Linked DNA regions of Ruminococcus sp. HUN007. The protein of the gene in region 1 interacts with the protein of each later gene in a pairwise test. Links are inferred from orthologs where the notes say so. Each region holds a gene or a part of one and is shown on either strand. Other genes may lie near its edges.

The links.
Region 2: the proteins of CC97_RS17495 (region 1) and recJ interact in binary tests that used the Escherichia coli proteins (3 or more experiments, as listed by UniProt). The link is inferred for Ruminococcus sp. HUN007 from one-to-one orthologs.

Annotation. Positions count from the first base shown.
Region 1 is NZ_JOOA01000002.1:3,084,068-3,101,590, forward strand. The notes cover bases 3,037-5,979. They hold CC97_RS17495 (type IA DNA topoisomerase), read left to right. Parts: upstream 3,037-3,410; coding sequence 3,411-5,549; downstream 5,550-5,979. Other genes in these bases: CC97_RS19230 (hypothetical protein), read left to right, coding at 3,037-3,257; CC97_RS17500 (DUF1846 domain-containing protein), read right to left, coding at 5,735-5,979. In the rest of the region: CC97_RS17475 (LytTR family DNA-binding domain-containing protein), read left to right, coding at 109-558; CC97_RS17480 (hypothetical protein), read left to right, coding at 575-1,552; CC97_RS17485 (Hsp20/alpha crystallin family protein), read right to left, coding at 1,761-2,204; more of CC97_RS19230, read left to right, coding at 2,496-3,036; more of CC97_RS17500, read right to left, coding at 5,980-7,210; CC97_RS17505 (transposase), read right to left, coding at 7,430-9,187; CC97_RS17510 (hypothetical protein), read right to left, coding at 9,208-9,579; CC97_RS17515 (SGNH/GDSL hydrolase family protein), read right to left, coding at 9,884-11,128; gap (type I glyceraldehyde-3-phosphate dehydrogenase), read right to left, coding at 11,213-12,250; CC97_RS17525 (cohesin domain-containing protein), read right to left, coding at 12,441-13,373; CC97_RS17530 (cohesin domain-containing protein), read right to left, coding at 13,309-14,160; [FeFe] hydrogenase H-cluster maturation GTPase HydF, read right to left, coding at 14,357-15,649; [FeFe] hydrogenase H-cluster radical SAM maturase HydG, read right to left, coding at 15,661-17,079; CC97_RS17545 (YqeG family HAD IIIA-type phosphatase), read left to right, coding at 17,275-17,523.
Region 2 is NZ_JOOA01000001.1:425,531-431,601, forward strand. What follows is about bases 1-2,992. They hold recJ (single-stranded-DNA-specific exonuclease RecJ), read right to left. Parts: upstream 2,528-2,992; coding sequence 473-2,527; downstream 1-472. Other genes in these bases: CC97_RS01870 (bifunctional (p)ppGpp synthetase/guanosine-3',5'-bis(diphosphate) 3'-pyrophosphohydrolase), read right to left, coding at 1-497; CC97_RS01880 (DNA repair exonuclease), read left to right, coding at 2,907-2,992. In the rest of the region: more of CC97_RS01880, read left to right, coding at 2,993-4,046; CC97_RS01885 (hypothetical protein), read left to right, coding at 4,036-6,071. UniProt on the Escherichia coli protein: Single-stranded-DNA-specific exonuclease.

The DNA.
Region 1 (17,523 bases):
ATGCATTTTAAGTGCAACTCATGCCTGAATCCGGTGCATCTTGTTTCTTACCTCTTTTTTACGAAACGGATTTATGATATACTGAAAATACAGACAGGAGGTATGAAAATGAAGTTTCGGATTTCTGTTTCAGATGAAAAACAAAGCTTAGTAGAAAAATTTCTTGCAGAACACGGTATTGAGATCGGTGAGGATGCGGAATATGTGATTTCGGAATCTTCAGGATATGCCTCTTTCCTTGCGGCGCGCGGCAAAGACAGGGAGACTGTCCGGATATCGGCAGATGAGGTCGTGTTTATCGAATCTTTCGGGAAGGATATCGAGATACACACCCTTAAGGATACATACTATTCACAGGACCGTATCTATCAGCTTGAAACAAAGCTTGATCCGAAGGAATTTTTAAGGATAAGCAAGTCGGTCATCATTTCACGGAAACATGTGAAAAAGATACGACCGGCGCTTTCGATGAAATATGTACTTACAATGACGGACGGAACTCTGGTGGATGTGACGAGAAGCTACTACAGCGAGTTCCGGAGATTCTTTGATTTCTGACAAGGAGGAATGAAAAATGGGAATTATGAAATCTTTACTTATAGTCGTTGCTGCTGCGGCAGTGATAATACTGGGCCTTTGCATTTACCTTTATAACAGGCGTCTTGACAAGATAGCCAAAGGTGAGGCCCGCGGAACGCATACTTCAGTTCCGGAACCTAAAATGACAGCTCTTATAGTATATCTGGCTTTTATTTTTCTGATAGTATGGATCACTCTGATCAACAGTCAGCGTATCACTTCGCAGTCGGAAAATTATATTGACGATATCATGGATATGAAGACGGAAATATCTGATCTGCGCCGTGAAATAGAAGAAAACGCAACACATTTCAGACGCATTTCATATGTTACGAGAAATGCTGATTTTAAAGAAAAGATGGTTGATATAGTCTATACCATTGAGCTGAAAGAATATTCAGATGACACCAAAGTAACGGTAAACATTGACGGAACAGATGTCGCTCTTGAAAAATATGCTCCGGGACTTTACAGCGGTTCGTTCAGGGCAGATATGTTTAAAGTCATAGATAACGCGGTAGTAAAAATAACTGACGACGGAAGAACTGTTACTGAGGATGCAGATGTATTTGAAGACGAAATATTTCAGAATGTGATCCCGCAGATCTCGGTGGCATATAATAACGCATCTACATTAATTGCCGGAGGAAATATCAGCTTTGAAGGCGGTTATTTAGTCGAAGCTGAAGACCCGGAGAATATTGAATCGATAAAAGTAACCTACATGGCAGGAAGCGAGGATATTAAAACAGTAGATATAACTGAAGATTTCCGTAACGGAAACACGATAAACTGCGATAAGATCACTACTAAAGATAATACGATTTCATTCAGATTTGAAGTTGTAACAAAGAGTGGACTTAAACTTGTTGATACTCACAACGTATGCCATAAGGATCTTCCGGAATATCCGGATGATCATAAAGCAGTCTATGATCCTGACGGTAACAAACTGTGGGATAATGAAACTTAAGAATGAAAGGAAGTCGCCGTCTCTTCCGGGCCGTCGACTGCTATTGAAATCATCAGCCACCCCGCCGGGTGGCTGATGATATTTTACAACACGTACCATTCCTTTAACGGCTTTAACTTTCCCTTATCACATAAAAACAAACTCCCCGGAACTGCTCATACGAACAGCTCCGGGGAGCATCATTTTGGGATCATAACTTAGCGAGGTATTATCCCTCAATTGCAATATACTTGTGATTCTCCAGCTTCTTAGGTTCTGCCTTCGGAACGCAGATGTTCAGAACACCGTCCTCAAACTTCGCCTTCACATCGGCTTCTGTAACAGTATCTCCGATATAGAAGCTCCTCTGCATTGCGCCTGCATAACGCTCCTGACGGATCAGCTTGCCCTTCTTAGTTTTTTCGTCCTTGTCAAGTCCCTTTGCGACACTGACAGTCAGATAACCGTTCTGAAGCTCAAGATTGATCTGATCTTTCTTGAAGCCCGGCAGGTCGATCACGATCTCATAGTGATCATCATGCTCATGAACATCAGTCCTCATGACCTGGGCGGCGTGTTTACCGTACAGCTTCTTCTCCACGTCTCTGCTGAAATCAGGAAATCTGAAGAAATCATCGAATAAGTTTTCACCGAAAATGCTTGGATACAACATAGGTCAGTCCTCCTTTTTTACTCGTCACATTGTTTCCATTGCTTCGAGCAAGGGGACGGAGGGTTCAGCACCCGGATCCTTTTGTGCTTCTCTGTTCCTTTGTTCTGATTATATTATAGCATTCTTGATTAGCACTGTCAAGGGGAGAGTGCTAATTTTCACACAGGTTTCATATTACTGTTTTTTATTAACAAGTGCATCGTTGAGCTCAGAAAGCCTTGATTTCATGAGACCTATAGGTTATACTATATTTGGGAAACTTACTCAGTCTGTTTTTCAGGAGGTACAAAAATGAGAAAATCAAAATTTTTAACAGTCTGCTGCGGAAGTGTTCTTGTCGCTGCGGCAATGTTCATGAATGCCGGAAGATTAAGTGCGGAAGGGTTACTAAACTACGATGTGGACGGAAACGGTACTGTTAATGTGCTGGACCTGATACATCTGAAGTCGTATCTGATTGGAGAAGAGAAACCGAATGAGCCGGAGAAAACTGAACCGAAAGAAGGTCAGACCGACTATAAGATCTCGAAGGATTACATCGATGCGATAAAAAAGATCGATGCCGATGATGTGGAGATCGAAAAGAAATGGCTGATCGATAAGGATAGGATCCCGTATAATCTTTCTTGGGTGGAGCATGTTATCGAGATCGAGCAGACATATGTGTGCTTTTCGCCTGAAATGAGACTCAGAAAATACGACAGCGGTGCGTCCTATGAATTTACGGTAAAATCCAATATGAGAAGCGACGGCCTTGCTCGTGACGAGACCAATATCGCAATAACGGAAGATGAGTACAACGACATTATAAAGAAAAAGGAAGGTAATACTATCCACAAGACAAGATATCAGTTTATGGATGCCGGTCAGGTCATCGCCATTGATATTTTCCACGGCGATCTTGACGGGCTTGCCTATATGGAGATAGAATTCCCTGACTTCAGTGCGGCAGAAAAATATCAGACTCCGGACTGGGTAATAGCCGATGTTACCTCTGATATCAGATACAAGAACGGCCATCTCGCAAGATTCGGCATTCCTGAGCGTGAATGATCCTGCACCGTAACAGTTCCACTTGATAAAAACGCGAAAATATGGTACAATTATAGTTCCTGCAGTGTTTGTAAAGGAGTCGCTGATCAGTGCCTGTGAGTGTTATCGTACTCCTCAGGTGCTATCCGAAGTAAACCGAAAGGAATAGATGAGATGACTGTTATAATCGCAGAAAAACCGAGTCTTGGAAGAAATATCGCAGCGGCAATAGGCGGTATGTCAAAGAGGGACGGATTTCTGGAAGGCAACGGATATATCGTTACATGGGCGTTCGGCCATCTGTTTACTCTGGCTGATATAGAAACCTACAATCCTCTTCCTGAAGGGGAAAAATACTGGACACTAAAGAATCTGCCGTGTTTCCCTGAGTCGTACAGATTTGAGCTGAAAAAAGATACATCAGGCAGGCAGGATGACGGTGTAAAAAAACAGTTTGAAACAATAAAGGAACTCTGCCTCCGCGAAGATACAGATACCATAGTAAATGCGGGAGACTCGGACAGGGAAGGCGAGATCATCGTCCGTCTGTGCATAAGCAACGCTCTGAAAAACAATAACGCAGTGAAGACGGTAAAGCGCCTCTGGCTTCCGGATCAGACTCCGGAAACTATCACTAAGGCTCTTGCAGGCATGGAAGATGACAGCAAGTACGACAACCTTGCAAACGAAGGCTTTGCACGTATGTTTATCGACTGGCTTTACGGCGTTAATCTCACAAGATACGCTACTCTGAAAAGCGGCACACTTCTGAGAGTCGGAAGAGTCATCGTTCCGATAGTAAAGGCTATCTACGAACGTGATATGGCAATAAAGAATTTCGTGCCGGAAAAATACTACTCGCTCGTGAGCAAGGCTGAGACAAACGGTGCGGTCGTTCTTCTTCAGAGCAAGGCGAAGTTCGACAAGGACAAGCTTGCCGATGCTGAAGCGCTTGCGGCAAAATACAATGCAGCTGATGCGGTCGTAACAGCAGTCAAAAGAAAAAAGGACAAGCTGCTTCCGGGCAAGCTCTATTCGCTTACCAAGCTTCAGAACGTTCTCGGCAAGAAATACAAGATGTCAATGCACGATTCGCTTGCCATCGTTCAGAAGCTCTACGAGGAAGGGTATGTGACCTATCCGCGTACCAACTCGGAATATCTTGCAACAGCTGAAAAGGACAAGATAAAGAAAATCATCGAAAATGTATCAAAGCTCGGCTATCCGGTGGAGTTCAAAGATAACAAGACTATTTTCGATGACAGTAAAATAGAATCACACTCGGCACTGACACCTACCTACAAGATACCGGACAAGAACAAGCTGAGTGATGACGAGAAAAAGGTCTATGCAACGATAATGAGGCGTTTTGCGGCAGTGTTCTGCGCAAAGCCGTGTATCGCTGACAAGACTGAAATAAAGATCGATGTAGGCGGCATGGAGGAGTTTACACTTAAGGGAACGGTCATCGTTGAACCGGGCTGGACCAAATACGACGACTGTACTCTCAAGGATAAGGTTCTGCCGGCTCTTTCAAAGGGTGACAAGGTAAACACGGACTTTAAGCCGGTGGAAAAGGAAACTTCGCCGCCTAAGCACTATACGATCGAAACCCTTAACAATTATCTGAAGAATCCGTTCAAGGAGGATAAGGCCGCACTGAAGGAACAGGAAGGCAATCAGCAGGAAGGCGAGAGCATCGGTGCAGATGATGCCGAAGAGTACAGAGCAATATTCGAAGGACTTGAACTCGGTACGGAAGCTACACGAACAGGCATTATCGACAATGCGAGACGAAGCAAGTACATACTTCTGAAAAAGGACGTTTACACGATACTTCCTGACGGTATCTTTCTCGTTGAGGCACTTACCCGCATGCATATCGGTATGGATAAATACAAGACCGCTGAACTTGGCCGTTCGCTTAAAAAGGTGTACCGCGGCGAGATAAAGGTAGAGGACAGCACGGATCTTGCACGACGCGAGATAGAAGAGGTATTCTCCGGATCAATGATGACCGCGGAAGATTCCGACGACGGATTTGTGGGTGATGTAGCCGGAAAATGTCCTTTATGCGGAAATGACGTAAAGCGTACAAGGTTCGGCTACGGATGCAGCGGCTACAAGGAAGGCTGCAAGTTTTCGGTAAACGGAGTTATATGTCAGAGAGTTATTTCACTTGCGAACGTAAAGCTCCTTCTTTCCGAAGGAAGAACAGCGAAGATAAATAATTTCATCTCGAAAAACGGAAAGCCGTTCTCAGCGTACCTAAAGCTTGAAAACGGCAGAGCAGTATTTGATTTTTCTGATTAACAATAAAGACCGTCCCGCCGGATATATGATTCCGGAGAGACGGTCTTTTTATATCTGATCAGTTTAACTTAGGAAACGCTGATTAATTCATAAATCAGCGCGGGGATCCGGGGCGAAGCCCCGCAAATCCCACCTTTGTAAATCCGGCGAAGCCGGATTTACGATTTAATCAGTGTTTTCTTAACTTACTGAATTTCATTGCTGAATTTCGGTTCGCATGTGAGATTTACACCGAGACGCTTGAATGTCATTTCATCCTGCTGCGAAAGGATAACTGTTGAGTGTACTTCACAGCCTCTGAGCTTGTCAATCTGGTCAGCAGCGATCTTTGCCTTTTCACTTGTTGTGGCACAGATGGAAAGAGCAATAAGGGTCTCGTCTGTGTGGAGACAAGGGTTGTTGTTTCCGAAGTGTGAAACCTTGAGTTCCTGAATAGGTTCGATTATTTCAGGTGACATGAGGAGAACGTCATCGTCAATGTTTCCGAAGTGCTTAAGAGCATTGAGGATAAGAGCTGAAGCTGCGCCCATGAGCTTTGAAGTCTTTCCTGTGATGATAGTTCCGTCAGGGAGTTCCATCGCAGCGGCAGCGTCACCGGTTGCGGCTTCCTTTGCAAGAGCAGCAGCGGCAACCTTACGGTCAGAAGGCTGAACGCCTGCCTGCTTCATAAGAAGTTCAAGCTTTATGATCTCGTCGTCCGGTACAGTACCTTTTCTGCGTCCGCAGAGTGCAACGTAGTATCTTCTGATTATTTCTTCCTTAGACGCTTCGCTTACAGCCTCATCGTCGAAAATACAGTTGCCTGCCATATTAACGCCCATGTCAGTAGGTGACTTGTACGGTGATTCTCCGAGAATTGTTTCGAACATGGCATTGAGAACAGGGAAAACCTCAACGTCACGGTTGTAGTTTACAGTTGTTTTGCCGTATGCTTCAAGATGAAATGGGTCGATCATGTTCACATCGTTGAGGTCAGAAGTAGCAGCTTCATAAGCTATATTGACCGGATGGCGGAGCGGGAGGTTCCAGATAGGGAAGGTCTCGAACTTTGCATATCCGGCATCTTTGCCGCGCTTGTTTTCATGGTAGAGCTGTGAAAGGCAGGTCGCCATCTTTCCGCTTCCCGGACCAGGTGCTGTTACAACAACAAGACGGCGTGTGGTTTCAATGTAGTCATTCTTTCCGTAACCGTCATCGCTGATGATGAGCGGAATGTTTGAAGGATATCCCTTAATGTTGTAGTGGTGATAAACCTTAACACCGAGAGATTCAAGACGCTTCTGGAAAGCTTCAGTGGTATCTGAGCTTTCGTACTGTGTGAGAACTACACTGCTTACGTAGAGCCCGATCTTCGTGAAGATGTTGAAAAGTCTGATCACTTCCTTGTCGTAGGTGATACCGATATCGCCTCTGACCTTGTTCTTTTCAATATCTCCGGTGTTGATAACAATTACGATTTCAGCTTCATCCTTGAGCTGAAGGAGCATCTGAAGCTTACTGTCCGGCTTGAAACCCGGCAGAACACGTGATGCATGATAGTCGTCAAAGAGCTTGCCGCCGAATTCAAGGTAAAGCTTGTCCTTGAACTTTGAGATACGTTCTCTTATGTGTTCCGACTGCATTTTTAAATACTTATCGTTATCAAAACCGATTTTTTTCATTGAATGACCAACCTTTCAAATAATCGTACTTCCTTATATCGATACAAATAAACCACCAAATATTATATAATATTTGAGCTCCAAATACAAGTGAGCAAAAATCGTTTAATTTGTGTAAATCAACAAAGGTTACTATTCACGACCTAATTTTCCCAGTACAAAAGAAAACAACACCACTGGACCGGTTTTATTACCGGCCTGGTGGTGCTGTATTTTTTATTATTCACATTCAGCAAATATTTCTTCGACAGTATATGGGTTACCATCACATAATCTTGTTAATGCATCATATTCGTTGATTCCATTTCTTCGGCATGTTTCAATGTATGTACGAATCATTGCATAGTTATTTGCTGTTTTTGAAGATGCGAACTGACCTGACACCTTCATTTTTGTTTTCGTCCCACGTAGTGCTCGTTCTGAGAGATTATTTGTTGTAGGCAGACTGAAATCATATACCCAGGCGAAGTAATTGCTGCGATATTTTATGATTCTGCGTATCAGAGCGCGTTCCGGACCGCCTGAATATTTTGATGTATTCGCTTCTGCCAGCGTTTCTGCTCTTTGCAGAAGTTCTGTAAGCTTGCTTTCAAAATTTTCAAGATATCCATCATCAAATCGTGTTGTTCCTGCTTGTATCAGATTCTTTCGGTCTTTTATCGTTGCTGATATCAATGCTTTTATTTCAAGCAGTACTTCATGATTGGTTTCATCTGCAAGTTTCTGAAGATCGCGCTGCAAATGTGCATTACACTCAATATTTATGAACACAAAACGTTCATTGTAATTGATGCTGTTATGATCATGCATAACAGATGTTTCAGCAGAAAGATTTTCAAGTATTCCATCCAGAAGAATTCCGTTCATATCTTTGTTTTCATGGGCTGCAAAGAACGCGATTCTTTCGTCTCCGTAAAATCTCAGGCAGATTCTTTTGGTATCGGCGTAAACCACGGTATCATCCCAGTAAATGAGCAGTCTTTTAAGTAACTCCCTTCGCAAATCATTATGAAAAACTGCCAGTGCTTTGGCGGCTCTGGCCTGTACTTTAGCTACATACCCTTCACTCGGACTGATCTCTCCGTTTGTTATGCCCTGAAAGAATACAGGAACCTTATTTATTGACGAATTCATAATATTCAGCAAAACAAGTATCATTGCCTGTACGTTTGCTCCATATCTTACTTTCGTTCTTTTTTCAGGTGCCGTTCTGCTGATCACCAGGGTCCCGCAATTCTTACATTTGTAGACGTAATACTTATGCTTCACCCTCTTTACTTTAACTTCTACTTCTATTTCATAGCGATTTTCTGTTTTTCCGGTATATTCAAACTCATCTTTTTTGCATTTCGGACAACAGTCATCTTCAGTTAAACAATGTTCCGTTATATCAGTTATTGCTTCTTCTGCAGGTGGTTCAAGCTCTGATCTTTTATGCCCTGTTTGGCCTCCTTTGGAATTATCGGTTTCTTCTCTGCTGTTTGGTCTTGCTTTTGATTTCCCGATTGGTGTCTGCGATGTAGGCAGAGATGTATTGGTTCCATCTCTGTCCTGTACCGCTTTCATATGCCGGATCTCGGCTTTAAGTGTTTCTATTATGGTGTCTTTCTCGTCAAGTGCTTTTTGATATTCTTCGTCCTTCTTAGCAAGCTTTTTTTGATACTCACAGAACAAATCATAGTTTTCCTGTCTTAATTTACAGATTGTATCTATCTTTTCATCAAGCTCTTTGGTGTGATTTTCGCATTCAATTACAAGCTGTTCATACCAGATATCGCGTACTTTCTTCACTGCATTTTTTGATGACCGAACTTGTCTGCAAAGCTGTTTTATCCGCCTCTGATATCCAAGATATATGAGATGATGATTATGCTGCAGTTTTTTATATCTCTCACCATTTTCAAATTCTTTTACCAGACGTTTAAGTCTTTTATTTTCATATTGTAATGATGTATTGATAAAAAACTGCCTGTTCATAGCTTGCTTCCTGTTCTGTTTTATTTCTGTTCCAGCGCTCTTTCTGCTGATTCCTTTATGTTCAGTAAGTGATTTTTAAGAATAGCATTTTGTTTTTCAAGTTCGCTGATTCTTTTATCTTTCTGTATACTTTCTTCTTTTAGTTTTTTTATGATTTCCTTGTAATCCGGTTCTGCTGTTACCTTCGTTTCAACAGTATTGCTATTTGATTCTGATTTAGCCTTTCGTCCCGGCTTTCCTGTAGACGGTATCAGTTCTCCCGTTACCGGATCTTCCACTCCAAGATACTTGCGTATTGGTCTTGATTGTTTGGTTACAGGGTCGTAGTGTGATGTTGATTCATAAAGAACCACTCTTCCGGTTTTCTTATCTGTGTAGCGTACAATCGACATGATTTCAGCTTCCTTTCTACACTTGGTACTTATTATTATATCACATACCAACGAAAATGTCAATAGTTTTATTGGTATCTATTTAAACAAATACCACTATGCTTTTTTGTACTTTTTTTACGTAAAAAAACAGTGCTGAAAACATCGCATTTTCAATGTTTTCAGCACCATTATCATTTTTCTATTTTACATTATTTGGCCGTGAATAGTAACCAACAAAGTGCGGCACTGTCTGACACAATCAGAAATAACAACGGCACCTCAGTTTCTGAGGTGCCGGAAAGTGTGTTTTATTATGTGCCAGTTATTTTTTCTTCCTTAACATCACACACGCAGCGGCTGCTGTGAAAAATCCTGTTAGAACTACAGGGCTTATGCCGCGGTCGGATGTGGCAGGGGAGGAGGAGACGCTCTTTACTGATACTGTTGTAGTTGATGAAGCTGGTGCTTCGGTTGTTACAGCAGTTGTTGTTTCTTCCGGAGGTATATAACCACCGCCGTTAGCTGGAATGTTGGGTATTTTCGAAACAGCTGTTGTTGTAACTGCGGCTGTTGTCCAGTCTACTGAAGATATCACAGGCGGCGCATCGGTAACTGCGGCAGTTGTAACAGCGTTTTCACCGATAATCTTATCCGGATCGATATCTGAACGCATATCTTCAGGGAGAGCGTTGAAAGTTGCGGTGTCGATCATCTCATATTTTATAATGTTCGAGAGGATAGTATCGTTATCTTCTCCGGTGATATCGCTGATGATAAGCTCGGCGATCTTTATGTGGCCTGCTTCAGTCGGATGAACGTCACCTGAACGGATGTAGTCATCGGAACGGCCTTTGAAATTCTCGAAAACAGGAACAAGCTTTATTCCGTCGATAGCGGCAAGCTCTTTGTTGTAGGCACTGATGCTGTTCTGAGCGAAAGTGCCGAGGATGCGCATTGTATCGTTGTCGCTTGACAGATATGAGTCAAAAGGATTGTACATTTCAAGGAAATATATTTCCGCATCAGGATATTTAGCCCTTGTCTCATCAACGATCTTTACAGCGTTTGCTGCTGCATTTTCGGTTACTGTATTTACTTCAGCCAGTTTCGCAGTGAAAGCTGTCTGGTCTGCGGAGATCTTCTGAGTGATAACTGCTCTTTTTTCCGGTGTAAGAGTGGCAAGTGTATCGCCTTCATCCATGTACGGCTTAAGAGCTTCTTCGAAAAGATCAAGATAGTCGTTGCCGCCTGATGATATCATAACATACTTTACATCGGCTGCTGTGCTTCCTGCTATGATCTGATAATTAAGTATCTGGGCAGATGTTGCGCCGATCCTTGCGTCGGAAACTCCGACATCGATACGACCGGAATGAATAAGATAGTATGTTACGCATTCGGCGAATGACTCAAAAGCTGATTCACCTGCAGCTACAGGACCGATACCTGAAGCAATACTGTCTCCGGCTGTGAATGAACATTTGGCTGAGACTGAAGAAATTGTCACGGATGCGAGAAGAGAAAAGGAAATGACGATACCAAGTATCCTTTTCAGATTTGCTTTCATAAATATACCTCCCTTTAAAACAAACAGAGGGCAAGCATAGCCTGCCCTCTGAAAACTTATTCGTGAGAATAATTATTTTTTTGATTAGCCAAGTTCAGCAAAGTACTTGATTGTTCTAACCATCTGTGATGTGTATGAGTTTTCGTTGTCATACCATGAAACAACCTGTACTTCGTAGAGATCGTCAGCGATCTTTGAAACCATTGTCTGTGTAGCATCGAAGAGTGAACCGAACTTCATGCCGATAACGTCTGAAGAAACGATCTGGTCTTCGTTGTAACCGAATGATTCGGAAGCAGCAGCCTTCATTGCAGCGTTGATGCCGTCAACTGTTACGTTAGCACCCTTAACAACTGCTGTGAGGATTGTTGTTGAACCTGTTGGAACTGGAACTCTCTGTGCAGAACCGATGAGCTTGCCGTTGAGTTCTGGAATTACGAGACCGATTGCCTTAGCAGCACCTGTTGAGTTAGGTACGATGTTAGCAGCACCAGCTCTTGCTCTTCTGTAGTCGCCCTTTCTGTGAGGACCGTCGAGGATCATCTGGTCGCCTGTGTAAGCGTGGATTGTGCTCATGATACCGCTCTGGATCGGAGCATACTTGTTAAGAGCATCAGCCATAGGAGCGAGGCAGTTTGTTGTGCATGAAGCAGCTGAGATGATCTTGTCATCCTTTGTAAGAGTCTTTTCGTTTACGCTGTATACGATAGTCTTGAGGTCATTGCCTGCAGGAGCTGAGATAACAACCTTCTTGGCACCAGCATCGATGTGAGCCTGTGACTTATCCTTTGAGCAGTAGAAACCTGTGCATTCGAGAACTACGTCTACGCCGATCTCGCCCCAAGGAAGTTCTGCTGCGTTAGCCTTTGCATAGATTGTGAGTGTCTTACCGTCAACAGTGAGAGTACCCTTTTCGTCATCAGCTGTAACTGTGTGCTTGTTTTCGCCGATCTTTCCGCAGTATCCGCCCTGAGCTGTATCATACTTGAGGAGCTGAGCGAGCATTGAAGGCTTTGTAAGGTCGTTGATAGCAACTACCTCATATCCTTCAGCGTCAAACATCTGTCTGAAAGCGAGACGACCGATACGTCCGAAACCATTGATTGCAACTTTAACTGACATAGTTAAAATACCTCCATAAATAATTGTAATAAAAAATATTATATTTCTATTCTATATCAAAACCCGTATAATTTCAAGTGCTTTTCAAAAAAAGTTATGACGGGCTGTTAAAAAAACAGATAGGAAAAAGCAATAATTCTATTGATTTTACCACGTTTCCGACAGCACGGGAGATGATAGAGAAGTGAAATCAGTTTATATTGGATGAGAAAACGCCGCTGGTGGAAATGAATCCTGTTTTTGACACTGAAACCGGTTCAAGTGCTGATGTGTCATATGCGAGATATGCGTTGAATGCAGCAATAGGCTCTGTTACATTCTTCAGACTGCACTTTACAGTTACTGTATCGCCCGGCTTTCCGCTTGCGCTGGTAACAGCAAATGAAAGACCGGAATCAGGAACAGCGGTATCCTCTGCAGTTTCGTTTACTCCTATATATCCCGGAATATATTTTATATCAAGATCCTTTATAGGGTCTCCATCATTACAGAATGAAGGTGAACGATCCGAGTCCTCGAAAAACTGGATCTCATATTTTCCGTTCTTTGCGCCGTCCTTTATTTTGAATGTAATGTCCAGAATTTCTGTATCTGATGTAATATTTTTAAATACTGCCTTTCCGTTTACATTTGCAACATCTGCGTACCAGAGCATTGCTACAAGTTCGTCAGCAGGCTTTAAAGGAGCAGCGTTGTTTTCACTGCTTTCGCTGTTACCGTTGTTTCCGTTGCTGCCGTTGCCGCCATTGTTTCCGTTATCTGCTCCGGAAGGAGAGGCAGAAGACTTTGAAGGCTTTGCGGGAATGTTAGGCTTTGCCTTGTTGCCGCTTGCGTCAGTAATTACAGCACCTTTGTCATCAACGATGTTGAGTTCGGTAACCGGATTTCCCGCGTCATCCTTTACGACATCGCCCTGTGCATCAGTAACTTCAGCTACTTCTATTTTATAGCCGTCAGCATCCTTTTCAGGTATGTATTCGTCGTTCTGTGCGCTGTCATCAGACGGCTGTCCGGCAGAAGGTGATGATGTTGAGACCGTTCCGTCCGGAGAAGTGTTTTCACATGATGCGAAACATAATGCAGATGTCATAAGAACGGCACAGATAAAAATGCGTTTTTTCATTGTTTGATTCCTCCGTTACTTGACAGTAATACTTCCGTTTTTTGAATACCGGTGTGCGGATGAGAAGAGTTTCGGTATCACGGTCGTAGTCGTTGCACATTGCTGCGCCGTCACCGTCAAGATCCGTATCGAATGAAAGATCATATTTGCCTGCAGGAGTGTCATCCTTTACCTTTAATGTAACTGTGGCAAATGTAGTGTTGTCCCTGAATGACTGCTGTGAGCCGTCGAGATACAGGCAGACAAGTGTTGTTTTGTCAGGTTCGTCTTCCTTTTCGAAAGTGTTGAATGTAATATTTGAGTACATTACTGAATCTTCGTTTTCTTCATCGTCAGCATCGCCGCCGACTGCTGAAACGTATTCAAAATACTCCTTGTTGAAATCTATCCATGTGATAAGAGTTGTAAGTCCTGAGTTGTCAGAAAGATCTACCTTGAAGGTAACTTCTTCACCTGCACTTGCCTCAACGTCAGGAAGCGAAAGAGTAAGACTTTCATCAACGGTTTTCTGAGGAACCGGTGCGTCTTCGTTGGAAGCGTTCTCGTCCATCTTAGGAGGCTTTCCTATTTCCGCGCCGTCTGCAGTAGTTGTTTTTGGAGCAGACGCATCTGATGCACTGTCCTGTGCTGCAGAAGGATCTGCTGCGCCTTCACCGGCAGTGACTGCAGGTGAGTCAGGTGTTACGCCGGCATTGCCGTCAGGTTTTGCCTGTTCACATGATGTAGCTGTTAGAGTAAAAAGTGACACAGCAGCAATAAATGCTGTAATTGATTTTAACTTTTTCATGTATGTTATCTTCCTTTCATAACTGCTAAAAATTAGTAAAAACCGGCTCTTCAGCCATTCACTATTATATCATAACTGCATATGATGTGCAAGTAAAATGATATTTTTTCATTATTTTTTCAGAAAACTTATCACAATGTTAATGAAACACTGATCAAACCGGATTCCCTGAATACCACGCTGATCAGCTGACAAATCAGCGTACACACGCGGGAACACTGCCCGGTATGCTGCACAGTTCAGGAAACAGTGTGAGCGTGCGCGGAAGTATCCCGTTAAGGAATGACAGGACCAGACCGTAGTTTGTGAACGGTATGTTTTGCTTTCCTGCTTTTTCTGCTCTTGAATGCATCTCACGTTCGTTAAGCATACATCCTCCGCAGTGTATCACAAGAGAGTATTCAGAAAGATCCTCCGGAAATTCACGGCCGGATGTAAAGCGGAAATCAGGCGAAACACCTGTGAATTTTCTGATAAGGGCAGGGAGTTTCACTGTCCCTATGTCACCGCACTGCCTGTGGTGAGTGCAGCCTTCCGAGATCAGTACCCTGCTGCCGTCACGCAGATCACGGATGGCTCTGAGACCGAAAAGAGCCTGCTCAAGAACGCCTTTGTAGTTCGCCATCAGAATTGAAAACGAGGTAAGTGTTATGTTTTCCGGAGTTTTTCTGTTTATTTCAGCAAAAGCCTGACTGTCGGTTATAACGAGTTTAGGTTTCTTTCCGAGCAGTGAAAGGGTTTCTTCGTATGTTTCCGGCTGAGTTGCGACAGGTATTGCCTTTGCATCAAGTATTTCGCGCATGACCATCTGCTGCGGAAGGATGAGCCTTCCTTTCGGTGCGGCTTCATCAACAGGTATCACCAGCACGGCAATGTCAGCAGGGGAGAGCCTGTCTCCTATTATCAAGCCTTCTTTTTTCTGCGGTGTCGATATTTCTGCTATAAGTTTCTTCAGATCTGTGATATTTTCACCGGTCACCGAACTGACATAAACAGTATGTTTTGCGGAAACGGATCTGCCGGTATCCCCGTCCCGGGAGTCAGTGTCAGTACGGCCGGTAATACAAGTTTCCACGGATCCCGTTCTTTCTTTCATAAGATCACACTTTGTAAACGCTGTAATATACGGAATGTTTCTTTCGCTTAAGAGTCCGGTTATTTTTATGTCTTCTTCCGTAAGGCCTGTTCTGCTGTCGGCTGCGAGCACTGCGGCATCAGTTTTTTCAAGGATCTGTAAAGTTTTCTGTACACGCATTCCGCCGAGTTCTCCGCTGTCGTCATAGCCCGGTGTATCGATGATCATGACCGGTCCGGCAGGAAGAAGTTCCATTGCCTTGAACACCGGATCAGTCGTAGTGCCTTTTATATCAGATACTACTGACAGATTCTGACCGGTCACTGCATTTACCAGACTTGATTTTCCGGCATTTCTTTTTCCGAAAAAGGCTATGTGTATGCGCTCGGATGAGGGCACGTCGTTAAGTCCCATAATGACCTCCGTTAAAATCTGAAATCGCGTTTTCCTTCTGAGATCTCTGCAAGAAGTTCAGCGGTTTTATGTCTTGTTTTTTCGTTCGGTATATTTTCAAGTTCCGCTGAAATAAGTTTTTCACCTGTCTGCTTTGTACCCTCCGAAGCGTAGTCATCAAGATATTCCTTTAGGGTGAGAAGTGCGTTCGGAAGACAGCAGTTGTGGATCTGCATGTTCTTGCACAGAGCCATGAAACGGTCACCGGTTCTTCCTTCACGGTAGCAGGCGGTGCAGAAACTTGGAATATATCCCATCTGCATAAGCCAGTTTACCACTTCGTCAAGTGTACGTCTGTCACTTACCTCGAACTGAGCTGAACTTTCATCTTCCGGCTCTTCCTCACAGTATCCTCCGACGCTTGTTCTCGATCCGCCGCTTATCTGGGAGATGCCGCACTTCAGTACTCTTTCGCGACAGGCTGCAGATTCGCGGGTCGAGATTATCATTCCGGTATACGGAACAGCTATTCTGATACATGCAACTATCTTTTCGAATACGTCATCGCTTATTCCGCCGTCAAATACATCCGGATCGATGTCATCGGCTTTTCTTACACGCGGTACGCTGATGGTATGCGGCCCTACTCCGTGAACCGCTTCAAGGTGTTCAGCATGCATGAGAAGTGCTGCAAATTCATATTTGTACAGATCCAGCCCGAAAAGAACACCAAGGCCTACGTCGTCTATGCCGCCTTCCATCGCTCTGTCCATTGCTTCGGTATGGTATGCGTAATCGTGCTTCGGTCCGGTCGGATGAAGCTTTTCGTAGCTTTCCCTATGGTAAGTTTCCTGGAAAAGAATGTATGTGCCGATTCCTGCTTCGGCAAGCTTTCTGTAGTTCTCGACGGTGGTGGCAGCTATGTTTACATTGACTCTGCGGATGGCGCCGTTTTTGTGCTTTATACTGTAAATGGTCTTTATCGAATCGAGAATGTATTCAATAGGATTCATTTCAGGATCTTCGCCTGCTTCAATGGCAAGACGCTTGTGTCCCATGTCCTGAAGAGCGGTAACTTCCTTTACTATCTCATCCTGTGTAAGCTTTTTACGCGGAATGTGCTTGTTTTTCAGGTGATACGGACAGTAGACGCATCCGTTGACGCAGTAGTTGGAAAGATAGAGCGGTGCGAACATTACTATACGGTTTCCGTAGAAATCCTTCTTTATCTGACAGGCGAGATCAAGTATCTCACGGTTCATCTGTTCATCTTCGCACATGAGAAGAACAGATGCCTCACGGTGGTCAAGACCTTTGCGCATGCGTGCTTTTTCAAGTATTTTTCCGACAAGTTCAGTGTTGTTTCTGTTCTGCTCGGCATATTCGATGGTTTTAAGTACCTCTTCATCCGAAATAAATTCTTCGGCCTTAAGGGAACGTGGATCGTACATTTTTAAGGACTGCCTTTCAATTATAAAATATCAGTTTCTATTATACACCTAAAAAAAAATATACTCAACCTATTGCGGACAAAAAAATAATTGTGCTATAATCTATAGTGAATGTCACAGACAGATACAGTGAACGGATGGATCTTTCCGGCGTTTGCTGAATACTATAACTAATCAGAAGAAAGAAGGAAACTTGTGCTTAAGATAGATATTGCACTGAAGAGCATAGTTGACCTTACACCGGATATACTGAAGGAGAACGGAATAAAGGGACTGCTGCTGGATCTTGACAATACTCTGACTACTCACGATAATCCGAGGCCGGCCGACGGTGTTCCGGAGTGGATCTCGTCGATGAAGGAAAACGGTATAAAGATGATGATCGTTTCAAACAATCATTTTGAACGTGTGAAACCATTTGCTGAAAAGCTCGGACTGGAGTTT
Region 2 (6,071 bases), on another replicon or contig:
GTTTCAAGAGCGGCTTTTCTCTGCTTGGCGCCCGGCCTGCAGGCAAGAGTACGCATGTTGTGGAGACGGTCACAGAGCTTGATGAGCATTACTCTTATGTCGCGCGACATGGCAAGAAGGATCTTTCTTACGTTCTCGGCGAGCTGCTCGTCCTGATTGAAAATAGGAGCTTTTGAAAGCTTTGTTACACCGTCGACCAGGCACGCAACGTCCTGTCCGAATTTTTTCTGTATGTCTTCAAGGGTGGCGTCAGTATCCTCAACAACATCGTGGAGCATTGCAGCACAGATCGTGTCGGTATCCATACCGAGTTCAAGAAGAATGTAGGCAACGGAAACCGGATGAACGATATACGGTTCACCTGATGTTCTTTTCTGGCCTTCGTGTGCTTTTTCAGCAAATTCGTAGGCAGAAATTATTTTACTCATGTCATACTGCTTTTCCTCGTCGAGGATCTTCTGTATGACCATGTTTATTGTGCAGCTTTGGTTTTCCATTTGCTTCTAAGCCCCCTTAAAATTTCTGAATCTTCAAGATTTGACTTTTTATCGACCACAAGTCTGTGTGACCGGTCTGCAGCGTAGTCCATTTTGATAAGACCGAGTTCGCTGAAAACATCAAGACAAATCCTGAGTTTGCAAATATTTATATTAGCAGGGTCACTCTTCATGTAGAGCTGTTCTGTCATAATATCCTTGTCTGAAAGTGCTGTATACACTTTAATGAGTTCATTTCGTTCCGGAGTCATTCGTTTGTAGTAGGCTTCCGGAAGCGGTTCACTCCTCTTAAATTTTTCATATGCATCTTCCGCTGCAAAGAAGCGGTCCTGATTGATGCCGCTCTTTCTCATGTCAGCCACCTGAAGATCAACGGTTTCGTTTCCGCGGAAGCTGTTGATACCAAGAGATACGATGAAATCGTACTTCTGTCCTTTCAGCGATCTCATTTCATCAGTGTTTGTCCTGAACATGAGTGCGTAGAAGAATGATCCGCCGTAGTTCAGCTTAAGCTTTGTATGTGCACCGCCGGAAAGCGGGATGACATCATCGATAATGGCTCCGGCAAGAGCGAAATACGGTTTTTCGTTGTCCTGACCGAAAGGTTCGAGGATGCGGAGCCCTGCAACGTTCCGTACATTTATATCTGCCGGTTTAAGCACCTTTTCCGCTTTAAGAACATAGACCGGCATTGTTTCATGCGCTGAAGCGGCGTATTCCTGAAGCCTGTTTCTGAAAGCTTCAGTGTCGGAAGACTTAAGGGAAAATCCGCCGGCGCCCTTGTGTCCGCCGAATTTTGAAAGAATGTTCTCGCAGTATGTAAGGCATTCAAAAACTGAAAAGTCCCCGAACGCCCTAGCGGAACCCCTTGCGCTTTCTCCTTCGAGTGTAATAACAAAGCACGGTTTTCCGTACTTTTCAAGGAGTTTTGCTGCTACTATACCAATTACACCGTGATGCCAGTTTTCACCGCAGAAAACGAGCACGCGCTGTGAAAGCAGCTCCGGATTGTCATTTATCTGTTCAAAAATACAGTTTGTTATCTTTTCCTCGGCCTGTTTGCGTTCTTCGTTAAGTGCATTGAGCTCGGCCGCCATGTGTTCCGCTTCATCAGGATCATCACACATAAGGAGGTCGAAGGCCTGAACCGGAGAACCGAATCTTCCTGAGGCGTTTATTCTCGGAGCAATTGCAAAAGCCACAGATTCGGATGTAAGAGGCCTGCATTCTCCGTTTTCATCAAACAGCCCTGCAGCCTTCATGAGTTCGATAAGTCCGCAGCGTTCAGTGTTTCTGATCATCAGGAGTCCGTTTTCGACTATGAACCGGTTTTCTCCGGTAAGTGAAACGATATCGGCAACTGTTCCTATGGCAGCGAGATCGCCGAACTGTTCCAGAACACTGTCATAGTCTCCGCCTTCCATTGCGGCGATAAGCTTGAGTACCACACCGGCACCGCAGAGATATTTGAATGACGACGGGCAGTCTTTCTGATGAGGATCGACAACTGCAAGAGCCTCCGGTATCTCATCACCAGGCTGATGGTGATCAGTAATAACGAGATCCATTCCGAGTTCTTTTATAAGCTTTGCTTCACCGACAGCAGAAATACCGTTGTCCACGGTTACAATGAGCTCTGTTCCGCGTTCTGCCAGAACACGGACAGAATTTTCGTTAAGTCCGTAGCCTTCGGAACGTTCAGGTATATAGTAAGAGACATCGGCGCCGATACATTCAAGATAGGAGTAAAGCATTACCGTTGAAGTAATGCCGTCACAGTCATAATCACCGTAAATGCAGATCTTTCTGCCTTCTTCGGCAGCGCTGTTGATTATTTCAGCTGCTTTTTCCATATCCTTTATCTGAAAAGGTGATTCAAGTGAATCTGTCCTGATAAGTTCAGCAGCTGCTTTAAGATCTGTAATGCCTCTTGAAACAAGCACTTCCGCACACAGAGGTGTCAGGTCACTTCCTGAGGTGATCTTCCCGGAAATTCTGCTGTCCGGTTCTCCTATTATCCATTTTTTCATAGCCTCAAATATCTCTCCTGTTATGATCTTTCAGAATATAATTCAACTTATATTATAGCATTTTTTTCGCCTGAGCACAATAGGAAAAGCGTACATCTGCGCCGGCGAACTGTACTTTATTACTGTGAATTTGTCTTTAAGAGACTGAAAAACCGTCCGCAAGCCACGCATTTATTGCTGTCTGCGGACTTATTTATGCTGAAAAATGCTTAAATCAGTTTTAGGTTAAGTTTCAGTTTAGTTAAATATTCGTCGTTTTCACCGATATATGACGTTAAATTTATATTAACATCTGTTCATGAATCCTTTACTATTTTACTAAATCATGCTATAATTATATATAGTAAAAAAATATACTTTATGAAGGAGTTTATTTTTAATGAATGACCGAATAAAAATACTGCACTGCGCAGACCTTCATATTGGTGCTGAGCTGTCATTTCTGAACAACAAAGCTGCTTCAAGACAGGCCGAAATACTTAACACTTTCAAAAAGATCACCCGGATCTGTTCAGGTCAGGGTATCGAACTACTTATTATTGCAGGCGACCTGTTTGACAGCAATCATATTGACTCTGCCGCACTGACCGAAGTTAAAAACGCTCTTGCTGCAATTCCGGATACAACTGTCGTTATCACAGCTGGAAATCACGACTATTTTGCCATTGACTCCCCTTTCAGTGACGACAACTGGTCTCAGAACGTACACATTATTTTCAAGAAATACACCGTTCTTGAATTTCCTGAAAAGAACCTCAGAGTGTGCGGTTCTTCGTTCCTCGGAAGCTATCAGGAAGGCTGCGGAAAAGATATCAAGGCACCTGATGACAGTATGATAAACATTCTTGTTTACCACGGTGAACTCGTTAAAGACGAAAAATCAGGAAGATACAATCCTATTTCAGTAAAGGATATCGAAAATTCCGGATTTGACTATGTCGCCCTCGGTCACTATCACAGTGCAACGCCTGTGCTGAAAGCCGGAATGACCTCATACTCCTATTCAGGAACACCGGAAGGAAACGGATTTGACGAAAGCGGGAAAAAAGGCGTTTACGCAGGCTACGTTTACAAGCACCGCGCTGAACTTGCTTTTGTGGAAACATCATGCCGTACCTATGAAAACGTTTCAGTCGATATAAGCAGTCTGACTACAAATTCAAAGATAATCAGCAGAATTCATGATGTACTGAAAGAAAAATACGGTGAAAACTACGCAGAAAATCTTTACAGGATCTCCCTGACCGGAAAAATACCGGACGGATTTGTGCCGGCATCTGCCCAGATATGCACTGAACTTTCCGAAACCCTTTACTACGTCAGAGTATATAACAAAACAAGACCTGATATCGACATTAACATTCTTGCCGCAGACTTTTCACTTAAAGGGATCTTTGTAAAGAAAATGCTTGAAAAGATCAGTTCCTGCAGTTCCGACGAGGAGAAGGAGCAGTACGAAAACGCGCTCTACATAGGACTTAAAGCATTTGATGGTGAGGTAAGTTTCTATGAAGATTAAAGAACTACACATTACTAAATTCGGTAACATAAGAAATTTTGACGTAAAAGCAGAAGATAAAATGAATTACCTCTACGGACTTGACGATGAGAACAGAACTGCGGTTATGGATTTCATTCTTGTCATGTTCTACGGCACCGTAAACAACTTCCGCGAGGATATACGCGAAAAGTACCTTCCGCTTGACGGATCTGACATAACCGGATCAATGGTTTTTGAATACCTCGGCGACGATTATCTGCTAGAAAGAGTATTCAACGCAGGAAGATACAAAAAGGACACTATCACCCTTACAAATAAAACAAAGGGAACATCCGAGAAACTCGCCTACAACGTTAAACCGGGTGAATATCTTTTCAGAGTCAGCAAGGAAATGTTTGTCCGAAATTCCTACGTAAACTACAGTGACAACCTTCCGAAGTCCGCAAAGAACTACAATGCAGCAATGCAGAAGCTGCTTTCAAACATAATTTCCACTTCCTCGGAACTCATTTCTGTTTCAAGCGTCGCAAAAATGCTCAACAGTTACTGTGACGAAGATTTCCCGGGAAGTCTGAGCAGTTCAATGCGCAGCAAACGTAATGAAATGGCTGAACTCGAGGAAACACTGAAAAGTGCGAGAAACATCGAAAATGACAAGATCGCTCATCAGAATCACTGCAACGAACTGTATTCAAAGTTCAATATGCAGAAAAGAAAATTCCAGAAGATAAAGGAAAACCTGAAGCTTCAGGATATGATAACGGAACTTGAATCGCTTAATGACTGTTCTGAAAACAGCGAGCTTTCCTTCAAGGCAGCATCGGAAAACTACAACAGGCTGAATCAGAAGCTTAAAAAGGAAAAAATACTTGAGCACAGAGAAGCTTTTGACAGATCATGCGAGAATTACAAGCGTATTTCAAAGCTTAGAAAAGAACTTGATGCTGAACTTCAGAAAAAGACAAACCTGAGCGTTGATCTCGGCAGATATACTCCAAAGGGTGACAACTCAGCGCTTCAGAATGTTATTACACTGCAGAGCAGCATTGAGAACACTGAAGAAACCATAAGGACACTTCATGTTCAGCTTGATGAAAAGCGTAATGAACGTAATCAGCTTGCCGAAAAACTCCGTGCAGCAAAGGATAAAATGGAGGATGCTGACCAGGCTCTCCGCAGGCAGGAAGAAATGACGCGCAGCAAACTCGCCCAGGCTGAATCTCAGCTTCATGATTCGAGTTACACTGTTAATACACAGGCAGTAAACAAGAGTAAAAACCTTATTCTGGCTATATTCCTCCTTGCATTTCTTATTACTCTTCTGATAATTTTCCTTACAAATATCGTTGCAGTTGTTATAATCGGCATTGCGATCTTCTCTGATCTTTATGCTATCATATCAAAGCTCGGAAAAGAAAAGAAGGTCAGCAAAATTGCCCGTGTTGACGAAGTAACACTGCGTGAACGTGAAAGAAAATTCAGGGATCTGCGTACAGCTTGTTCAACTGAACGTGACAATTACGTTGCAAAGGCTGCTATCGCAAGAAATCAGTACGATGAAATAAAACGCAAAGATACATCACTTAAAAAGCAGCTTGCTTCTCTTGAAAATGAGATAAAATCTTCTGAGGAAAATCTGAAGCAGTTCATTGCCGGTAAGGAAGGTTCCGAAAAGAACATATCTTCACCGGATCCGATTTTCTATCAGATCCGCTCTGAGATCAACGAGATTGAAAGAAGCGCTGAGCTTCATCAGCAGAATATTGAGGAACTTGAAAAATCAGTACTTTCCTCACTCGCTCCGATCAGACAGTTTGCGGAATATTCCGATGCTGAAGAGTTCATCCGCCAGAGTATTGATATTCTCGCGGAATATGACAAGCTCAGTGAAAGACTGAGTATTCTCGGTGACAAGGAAAAGGCCGGAATGGTCGCTGCAGGAAACAAAATACGTATCGATCAGCTCAACGAGCAGATAAAGAAATTATCCGGCGGAAAGCCTGTAAAGAAGCTTACGACTGATGAATACAGATCACTGCAGAC